Regions from separate parts of the Kitasatospora sp. NPDC023120 genome, predicted to be linked through region 2. Evidence: riboswitches for the same ligand, from Rfam matches in the RefSeq annotation. Region 2 holds a riboswitch; each other region holds the start of a gene.
What was found. A riboswitch is a leader RNA that binds a small molecule or an ion and turns the genes downstream of it on or off. The one in region 2 is predicted to bind cyclic di-AMP.
Positions count from the first base shown of each region.

Region 1: it holds a riboswitch for cyclic di-AMP, as region 2 does, so the genes downstream of both, ACZ3TI_RS02720 (transglycosylase family protein) here and ACZ3TI_RS33485 (LysM peptidoglycan-binding domain-containing protein) in region 2, are expected to answer to the same signal.
Region 3: it holds a riboswitch for cyclic di-AMP, as region 2 does, so the genes downstream of both, ACZ3TI_RS26130 (M23 family metallopeptidase) here and ACZ3TI_RS33485 (LysM peptidoglycan-binding domain-containing protein) in region 2, are expected to answer to the same signal.
Region 4: it holds a riboswitch for cyclic di-AMP, as region 2 does, so the genes downstream of both, ACZ3TI_RS28995 (M23 family metallopeptidase) here and ACZ3TI_RS33485 (LysM peptidoglycan-binding domain-containing protein) in region 2, are expected to answer to the same signal.

Region 1 covers NZ_JBVHHY010000002.1:15,947-18,135, reverse strand. The annotation lists gene ACZ3TI_RS02720 (transglycosylase family protein) at 67-1,335, opposite strand; cyclic di-AMP (ydaO/yuaA leader) riboswitch at 1,343-1,512, opposite strand; gene ACZ3TI_RS02715 (sirohydrochlorin chelatase family protein) at 2,011-2,189, opposite strand, start outside.
Region 2 covers NZ_JBVHHY010000029.1:110,565-112,753, reverse strand. The annotation lists gene ACZ3TI_RS33485 (LysM peptidoglycan-binding domain-containing protein) at 1-870, opposite strand, end outside; cyclic di-AMP (ydaO/yuaA leader) riboswitch at 876-1,042, opposite strand; gene ACZ3TI_RS33480 (cytochrome P450 family protein) at 1,286-2,189, opposite strand, start outside.
Region 3 covers NZ_JBVHHY010000018.1:173,251-175,439, forward strand. The annotation lists gene ACZ3TI_RS26120 (alpha/beta fold hydrolase) at 1-36, opposite strand, end outside; gene ACZ3TI_RS26125 (YiaA/YiaB family inner membrane protein) at 154-444, opposite strand; cyclic di-AMP (ydaO/yuaA leader) riboswitch at 677-835, shown strand; gene ACZ3TI_RS26130 (M23 family metallopeptidase) at 848-1,696, shown strand; gene ACZ3TI_RS26135 (hypothetical protein) at 1,823-2,189, opposite strand, start outside.
Region 4 covers NZ_JBVHHY010000022.1:35,634-37,822, reverse strand. The annotation lists gene ACZ3TI_RS28995 (M23 family metallopeptidase) at 1-926, opposite strand, end outside; cyclic di-AMP (ydaO/yuaA leader) riboswitch at 929-1,115, opposite strand; gene ACZ3TI_RS28990 (DHA2 family efflux MFS transporter permease subunit) at 1,422-2,189, shown strand, end outside.

The sequences.
Region 1 (2,189 bases), on a different contig from region 2:
GGGGAGGAGCGACCAGACTCTCCCCGGGGGCGGCTCGGTGCTGAGGGCTTGGGCTGCCCGCCGTCCTCAGACGCGGCCGGCGAAGTCCGGGGCCCAGTTGGCGATGGTCTGCTCGCGCACGCCCGAGCTCGGGTTGGCGGCCTCGACGTACTTGCCGCCGCCGACGTAGATCGCGACGTGGTAGACGCCCGAGTCCTTGCCGTTGTTGGACCAGAACAGCAGGTCGCCCGGCTGCAGGCTGTCCAGCGAGACGTGGGTGCTGGCGGCGGCCTGGTCGGCGGCGACGCGCGGGACGGAGATGCCCGCGGCGCGCAGCGCGGCCTGGGTCAGGCCGGAGCAGTCCCAGCCGCCGTTGCCGGTGCCGCCGTAGACGTACGCCTGGCCGACCTTGGACTCGGCGAAGGCGACCGCGGCGGCCATGCTGCCGGTGGCGGCCTGGGCGGGGGCCTGGGCCTGCGCCGGGGCGGCCGGCTTGGCGGCGGGGGTCTGGGCGACCGGCTGGGCGTTCACGGAACCACCGTTCGCGGACTGACCGGACTTCTGCGAGCGGTTGAACCAGGTGAAGTCCGAGCCGGACTTGTCCGCGGAGCCCGACTGCTGGGCCTGGCCGCTGTCGCCGAAGGACAGGTGCTGGCCCGGGTAGATGCTGTCCGGACCCTCGGTCAGGGTGCTGCGGTTGAGCTCGTACAGCCGCTGCCAGCCGCCCTGGACGTTGTGCTTGTCGGCGATCGAGGACAGCCAGTCGCCCTCGACGACGGTGTAGTCGTCGCCCTGGGCCCACTGGTGGCTCTTCTGGGCCCAAGAGCCGGTGGCGTCCTGCGCGGCGTCCTGGGCGGGCGCGGCGGGCTTGGCCGGCTTCGCAGCCGGGGCCGGGGCCTGGGCCGGCGCGGCGGGCTTGGCGGCCGGGGCGGCGGGCGCGGCCGGCTTGGCGGCGGCCGAGGTGTCGACGGCCGCCGGGGCGCCGCCCTTGGTCAGGCCGGCCTGGACCGAGCACACCGGCCAGGCGCCGGGGCCCTGCGAGGCGAGCACCTTCTCGGCGACGGCGATCTGCTGGTCCTTGGTGGCCAGGTCGGCGCGCGAGGCGTAGGCGGTGCCGCCGAAGGCGGACCAGGTGCTCTGGGTGAACTGGAGGCCGCCGTAGAAGCCGTTGCCGGTGTTGATGCTCCAGTTGCCGCTGCTCTCGCACTGGGCGACCTTGTCCCAGGTCGCGACGGAGGCGGCGGAGGCGGTGCCGGTGACGAGGCACGGAACGGTGAGGCCGACGCCCGCGACGCCGATGGCGGCGATCACGCGACGGGTGCGGCTGGACAGGCGAGAGCCGTTGGTGGGCAGCATGAAGACGCGGTCCTCTCCCACGCCTGCGAGGTGAGCTGTCGGATTCGGGCTGGAGTTGCCCGGCCGCGCGTTGGCGCGGCTTCACCCCTAGCCCTGGACCGTTCCGGAGAGCGGTCCGGGGCGACTTACCTGTGGGTCCCCCGCTCCTGCCGTGGTGCGTTTTCGCGCTGCCAGGACATCCGACGGCAGGACTCGGCGTTGCGGATGAACTGGGTCCGTGTGGTCACGAACGGGGAGCACGTTAAGCAGACTTAAGTTCAAACTGCAAACAGCTGTGACGCTCATCACGGTTTAGTGAGAACTGCCAAACTGGCTGGCAATCATGATCGTAAATGATCGTTTTTCGGCAATTCTGTTGCGGATGCCCACAACTGTCATTGCCTCAGGAGCGCTGTGACGGTGTGTCGAAGCGTAAAGCGGCGCAGCCGTCGAAGCGGGGGAGTGGGGGTAATTCGAGCGCCGGGAAGTGCGCTCGCCATTTCCTGGCAAAATGCGTCAGAACGGACATTACGTTTCATTGCCCGCTTAACTCTCGTACGGCGCAAGCCCGTACGGTGCCGGTTCCTACGGTGCATGCCCGTGCGGCGCGGGCGGGCAAAGCGAAGGGCCCGGAACGAAAGCCGTTCCGGGCCCTGTGTGCGCGCCGACGGGCGCGGTGTCCAGCTTGGTTTCCGACTACTGCCCGGCGGGCCCCTCGGAGGCCGCGTGGGCGCCCCGGGCGCCCTCCACGCCACCCTCGACCTCGGCGGCGGCCGCAGCCTCCGCCTCGGCCCGTGCCAGGTCCTCCGGGGACGGCGCGGGCAGCGCGGCGAGGTAGGTGGAGGCGATCAGCTGGCCGACGGTCGGGTACGCGC
Region 2 (2,189 bases):
CTGGCCGGGCAGGATCAGGTTCGGGTCGCCGCCGACGGTGCCGTGGTTCTGCTCGTACAGCGCGTGCCAGCCGCCGGACACGCCCTGGGCGGCGGCGATGGTCGACAGGGTGTCACCGGCGCGGACGGTGTAGTCGTGGCCGGACGCCTGAGCGGCCTGCGGCGCGTACTGCTGCTGCGCCTGCGGGGCGTAGTGCTGCTGGGCGGCGGCGTGGCCGGCGTACTGCTGGTAGACGCCCTGGTGGCTGGTCCAGTACCAGGCGCCGTTGTTCTGGTACCAGTACACCTTCGCGTCCGCGTCCCAGCCGGCCTTGCCGGAGAAGCCCGGGGTCTGCGGCTGCGCCTGCTGCTGCGGGGCGGCCTGCTGCACCGGCTTCGGCGCGGGCTTCTGCGCGGTCGGCTGCTGCACCGGCTTGGGGGCCGGCTTCTGCGCCTGCTGCTTGGGGGCGGACTGCGGCTTGGAGTCCGAGGTGTCGACGGACGCCGGGGCGCCGCCCTTGGTCAGACCGGCCTTGACGGAGCAGACGGGCCAGGCGCCCGGGCCCTGCGAGGCGAGCACCTTCTCGGCGACCGAGATCTGCTGCGCCTTGCTGGCCTGGTTGGCCTGCGGCGCGTAGGAGGTGCCGCCGTACGCCTTCCACGTGCTGGAGGTGAACTGCAGGCCACCGTAGTAGCCGTTGCCGGTGTTGATGCTCCAGTTGCCGCCGCTCTCGCACTGGGCGACGGCGTCCCAGGTGGAGACCGGGGCGGCGGAGGCGCCGGTGGCGGTGAGGAGCGGCATCGCGAGTCCGACGCCGGCCACACCGGCGACGGCGATGGCCTTCTCGGCCTGGGTGCGACGACGGTGGCGGCCAGTTCCAACGAACAGCATGAAGAGGTCCCTCTCCGCACGCCTGCGAGGTGAGCTGTCGGGTTCGGACCGGGAGGTGGCCCGGCCGCCGTACGCGGAAACGATTCCGCTCGGGCGGCTTCACCCCAAGCCGTGGGGACGGCAACAAACCTGGTTCCCCCGCCCCTGCCCAGGGTTCTGGTCGGTTTCCCGTGACGCGGCGGGCAGGATTCGGCGTTCCGCACACGGGGTCCGCAGCTGCGAACTCCAGGGAGAGTAGACAGATCCTCAGACCAATCACAAGCTCATATCACCGATATCACACAGAAATTACGGCGTGTGTCCGATCGCCTACCAACGGCGCCGCTATGTCCGGATTGATGGATGTTCACACCGTCATAGGAGGCTGCCGGGCGACGTTTCGTCAGCGCGCCATCCGGCCCGCCGTCAGCTCGTGTCAGTTCGTCAGGGGCGCGGAAGGGGAGTGCGGAGGCGTATGCGGGGAGCGGCTCTCCGGACTGAATTCAACCGGGAGTTCCCGCAGGCCACGCATGATCAGACCACCTCGCCAGCGAAGATTCTCCGGGCTTTCCGCGAGCCGCAGATCGGGCAGTCGGGAAAGCAGTGTGGCCAGCGCGGCACGCCCTTCCAGGCGGGCCAGCGGAGCACCGATGCAGTAGTGGATGCCGTGGCCGAAACCCAGGTGCGGATTGTCCGTCCGGGCCAGGTCCAGGGTGTTCTCGTCCGCGAACCGGTCCGGATCGCGGTCCGCGGCGGCCAGCACCACCAGCACCGGATCGCCGACCGGGATCTCCACCCCGCCGATGGTCAGCGGCTGCGTCGCGAACCGCCAGGTCGCCAGCTCCACCGGCCCGTCGTAGCGCAGGAGTTCCTCGATCCCCGTCTCCAGCAGCGCGCTCTCCCCGCGCGCCACCGACTCCTGCAGCAGCCGGCGCTGCTCCGGATTGCGCAGCAGCGCGTACGTCCCGTTGCCGATCAGGTTCACGGTCGTCTCGAAGCCGGCGAAGAGGAGGATGAAGGCCATCGCCGCGGCCTCGTTCTCGGTCAGGTGCTCACCGTGGTCGCTCGCCCGGATCAGGCCCGAGATCAGGTCGTCCCCGAGATCCGCGCGCTTGCGGTGGATCAGCTCCAGCAGGTACGCCCGCATCCGCTTCACCGCCCGCCCCACACCGCCGCGTTGGCCGCCTCCGTGCCGGATCATCATCCCGGCCCAGTCGCGGAAGTCGTCCTGGTCCTCGGCCGGCACGCCCAGCATGTCGCAGATCGCGTAGATGGGGAGCGGGAACGCGAACTCGTGGATCAGGTCCGCCGAACCGCGCTGCGCGAAGCCGTCGATCAGC
Region 3 (2,189 bases), on a different contig from region 2:
CAGGTACTGGGTGTCCGGGGTGCTGGTGGCGTTCATGGTGGGCCTCCTCGGTCCGCTGCCGCGGGCCATCTCCGTGCTGCTGATAGCCATAAAGCTAAGGCTAATAGCCTTAGCCGTCAAGCGTTCGCCCGAAGAGAGGGGGGCGGAGGGGCCTCAGACTCCCTCGACCTTGAACGGGTCGTGCTCGCTGAGCAGCTTCTCCAGTCGCGCCTGGTCGACCCGGCTGACGATCTCGTTCGACTCCTGCCGGTCCCGGATCACCTTCGCCAGGGTGAACGCGGAGGTGACGGTGTAGAGGAGGCCGACCCCGAGGAACGCCCGGACCCATCCCCCGACCGGCAGGTAGGCGATCCCGGCGGCGAGGGAGACGCCCGACAGGGCGAAGGAGAGGATGGCCTGGATGTAGTAGGCGGACGTGGTGCGGTTCTGCATCGGTGCGGTCATGGCGTCAGGATGCGATGCCCGGTCGGGACGCACATGAGTAGGAGTACTCAGATGGGGTGCTCGGATCGGGGTGCGAGCCGGTACTCGGATCGGGCGCCCGGATGAGGGGTCGTTCGTTGACGTCCGATCACCCGCTCCACAGCGGCCCCGGACGGATGGCTTGGAATCAGAGCGTCCTGGGATTAACGTTTGATAACGCAGCGCGGTCGTCAACGCCGTACCCAGACGGCACCGTGCGCCGTCGCCTAATCCCACCGACCGGCCTCCGGGCAGGTCAGGGAGCCGGGGAACCACGTTCCTTGGGGTGAATCGGCGGGGCTCCGGCCCGGCCGTAGGAGACCTTCCTGCTCCGAACCCGTCAGCTAACCCGGTAGGCGCGAAGGAAGGAAAGGAGCGCGCCTCCGTGGCGTCGACGCACACTCCGGCACACCCGGCCGGCCCCGCGGCCGGTACCCAGCTGCTCGACCACCCCGGTGCGGACGGCCCCGAAGCCCTGGGACCCGATGTCCTCGGCCCCGAGGCCGAGACCAACCGCCACCGGATGCCGCGTCAGACGCGCGGAGCCTCCCCGCTGCTCGGCGTCACCGCCGTCGCCGCCACCCTGGGTGCCACCGGCTTCACCTCGGCCACCCCGGCCGCCGCGCCCGCCATCGAGGCCCCGGACGAGACCCCGGTCGCCCTCTCCGCCGACCCCGGCCTCGCGCTCGCCGCCCGCATCCAGCAGCAGGCCGACAGCCAGCGCACCGCCGCCGAGGAGAGCGCCCGCGTGCAGGCCGCGCAGGAGGCCGAAGCCAAGGCCGCCGCCAAGGAGGCGGAGGCCAAGCGTGCCACCGCGGAGGCCGAGGCCAAGCGCGCCACCGCCCTCACCCTCCCGGTGACGGACTACCGGCTCTCCGCCCACTACGGCCAGAGCGCCCGCTATTGGGCCAACCTGCACACCGGCCTGGACTTCGCCGCCGACACCGGCACCCCGGTGCTGGCGCTCGGCCAGGGCACCATCACCTCGGCCGGCTGGTCCGGCTCGTACGGCTACCGGATCGTCGAGACCCTGCCCGACGGCACCGAGATCTGGTACTGCCACCTCTCCTCGATCATCAAGGGCTCCGGCAAGGTGACCGCCGGCCAGCAGATCGGCAAGGTGGGCGCGACCGGCAACGTCACCGGCCCGCACCTGCACCTGGAAGTCCGCCCCGGCGGCGGCGCCCCGGTCGACCCGGAGCCCTGGCTCCAGCAGCGCGGCCTCAACCCGTAACGCCCTGCCCGTAACGGCCTGCCCGTAACGCCCTGCCCGTAACGGCCTGCCCGTGGCGGGCACCCCGAACGAACACCCGAAAGCCCCCGGCCGCACGTGGCCGGGGGCTTTTCGCGGTGCGGCGTCTCAGTCCTCCGCGGGCAGCTGCGCCAGGTACGCGTCGATCTCCTCCTGGCCCGGCTCCGGTGCCAGCTCCGGGAACTCCTCCACCAGCAGCCGCGGCAGCCCCGGGACCGTCCACGTCCCGAACAGGTCGAGTGCCGCGTCGGCCGCCGCCTTCTCGAACTGCCCGAAGTCCCCCGCCAGTTCGTCCGGCATCGGGCGCCCGAGCGCGGTCAGCTCGGCCAGGTTGCGGTAGCTGCGCCGCATCAGGCCCTGCTCCAGCAGCCGGCGCGCGCCGTCCGTGGCCATGCCGACCGACAGCACCCGGCCGGGCCCCCAGCCCTGCTCGTCCGGCTCGTCCAGCCAGCCGGCGGGCACCAGCGCCTCGTAC
Region 4 (2,189 bases), on a different contig from region 2:
CGCAGGTAGGCGACCGGGTCGATGTCCGAGCCGTACTCCGAGCCGGTGCGGATCTCGAAGTGCAGGTGCGGGCCGGTCACGTTGCCGGTGGCGCCGGAGAGGCCGATCTGCTGGCCGACGGTGACGGTCTGGCCGATCGACACACCGATCACGGAGAGGTGCGCGTACTCGGCGTAGTGGCCGTCGGCGAGCTTGATCTCGACCTCGTTGCCGTAGGCGCCGCCGTTGCCGGCCTTGACCACGACACCGTTGGCGACGGCGCGCAGCGGGGTGCCGGTGGAGGCGACGAAGTCCTGGCCGGTGTGGTGGCCGGAGGCCCACATCGAGCCGGCCACGCCGTAGGCGGTGCCCAGCTTCGGGTTGGCCAGCGGCGCGACGTAGCCGGAGGTCGAGGCGACCGGAGCGGCGGTCACGGCCTGGGCCGGAGCGGCGGTCTGAACCTGGGTCTGCACCGGAGCGGCGGGCTTGGCGGCCTCGGTCTTGACCTGCACCTGGGCCTGCGGCTTGGCGGGGGCCGGAGCGGCGGGCTTGGCCGGGGCGGCGTCCGCGGCCGGAGCGGCGGCGTGGCCGGCGAGCGCGAGCTGCTGACCCGGGAAGATCAGGTTCGGGTTGGCACCGACGACCGAGCGGTTCTGCTCGTACAGCGCGTGCCAGCCGCCCTCGACGTGCTTGGCGTCGGCGATCTTGGACAGGGTGTCGCCGCTGACGACGCGGTAGCTCTCGTGCGCGGCGGCCGGGGCGGCCTCGGCGGCGGGCTTGGCGTCGGCGACGGTGGCGGCGGCCGGAGCGGCGGCGGCCGGGGCGGTGTGGGCCTGGGCGCTCATCGCGGTGACGAGCGGCAGGACGAAGGAGACGCCGGTGACGGCGGTGGCGATGCCGATGCGGGCGGCGCGGGGCAGGGCGATACGACGAGCCTGAGCAGGCATGGAAGATTCCTCTCCGACGCCTGCGAGGTGAGCTGTCGGGTTCGGGCTGGAGTTGCCCGGCCGCATGCGCGGCTTCACCCCAAGCCGGCCCTGGACGCCCGCGCCCTGAGGCGCGAACTCCGGTCCGGCGACTTACCTGTGGGTCCCCCGCTCCTGCCGTACAGAGTTCAGATCGAGCCACCGGGAAGCGGCAGGACTCGGCGTTCCACCCGGTGGATCCGTCCGGACTGGCCGGGCGGTCGCTGAACTAAAACCCATCCGTTCGGGTGAAGCAATGTCGATCTCTTGAACCCGCAACCATCCCCCGGGAGCCGGTCACCCTCCGGATGATCCGCTGCACGGTGCGTACACAATCCATTCACCCCGCGCCACTGATCCACGACCCTGCGCCGAACTCGACGCCGCTGCGCAGCCGTCCGCTCACGCACCGCGCACCACCGACACACCCGCCGGTGACCCTTGTCACGTGCGCCCCACGGGGCGCAGGATCGGGCCGTGGCCACCTCCGAAGCCGGCACCCTGCGCCTGGGCACCGCGCAGGGCCGCTGGGTACTCCTGGCAACGGTGCTCGGCTCCAGCATGGCGATGCTCGACGGCACCGTGGTGAACGTCGCGCTGCCCAGGATGGGCGCCGACCTCGGCGCCTCCCTGGCGTCCCTGCAATGGACGCTGAACGCCTATCTGCTCACCCTGGCGGGCCTGATCCTGCTCGGCGGCGCCCTCGGCGACCGGTACGGAAGGCGCCGGGTCTTCCTGATCGGCGTGGTCTGGTTCGCCGCCGCCTCCGCCGCCTGCGCCGCCGCGCCGAACATCCAGGTACTGATCGTCGCCCGCGCCGTCCAGGGCATCGGCGGGGCGCTCCTCACCCCCGGCTCGCTCGCCATGCTCCAGGCCGTCTTCCACCCTGACGACCGCTCGGCGGCGGTCGGCCTGTGGTCCGGCCTCGGCGGGGTGTCGGCCGCGGTCGGCCCCTTCCTCGGCGGCTGGCTGGTGGACGGCCCCGGCTGGCGCTGGATCTTCCTGCTGAACCTGCCGCTCGCCGCCGCCGTGATCCTGGTCGCCACCCGCTCCGTGCCGGAGAGCCGGGACGAGAGCGCCTCCGGCCGCTTCGACGTGCTCGGCTCGGTGCTCGCCGCGCTCGCCCTCGGCGCGATCACCTACGCCCTGACCGCCGCCGGCGAGGGCCTGTCCCCCGCCGTGTGGCTCACCGCCGTGCTCGGACTGGCCCTCGGTGCCGCCTTCATCGCCGTCGAGCGCCGCGCC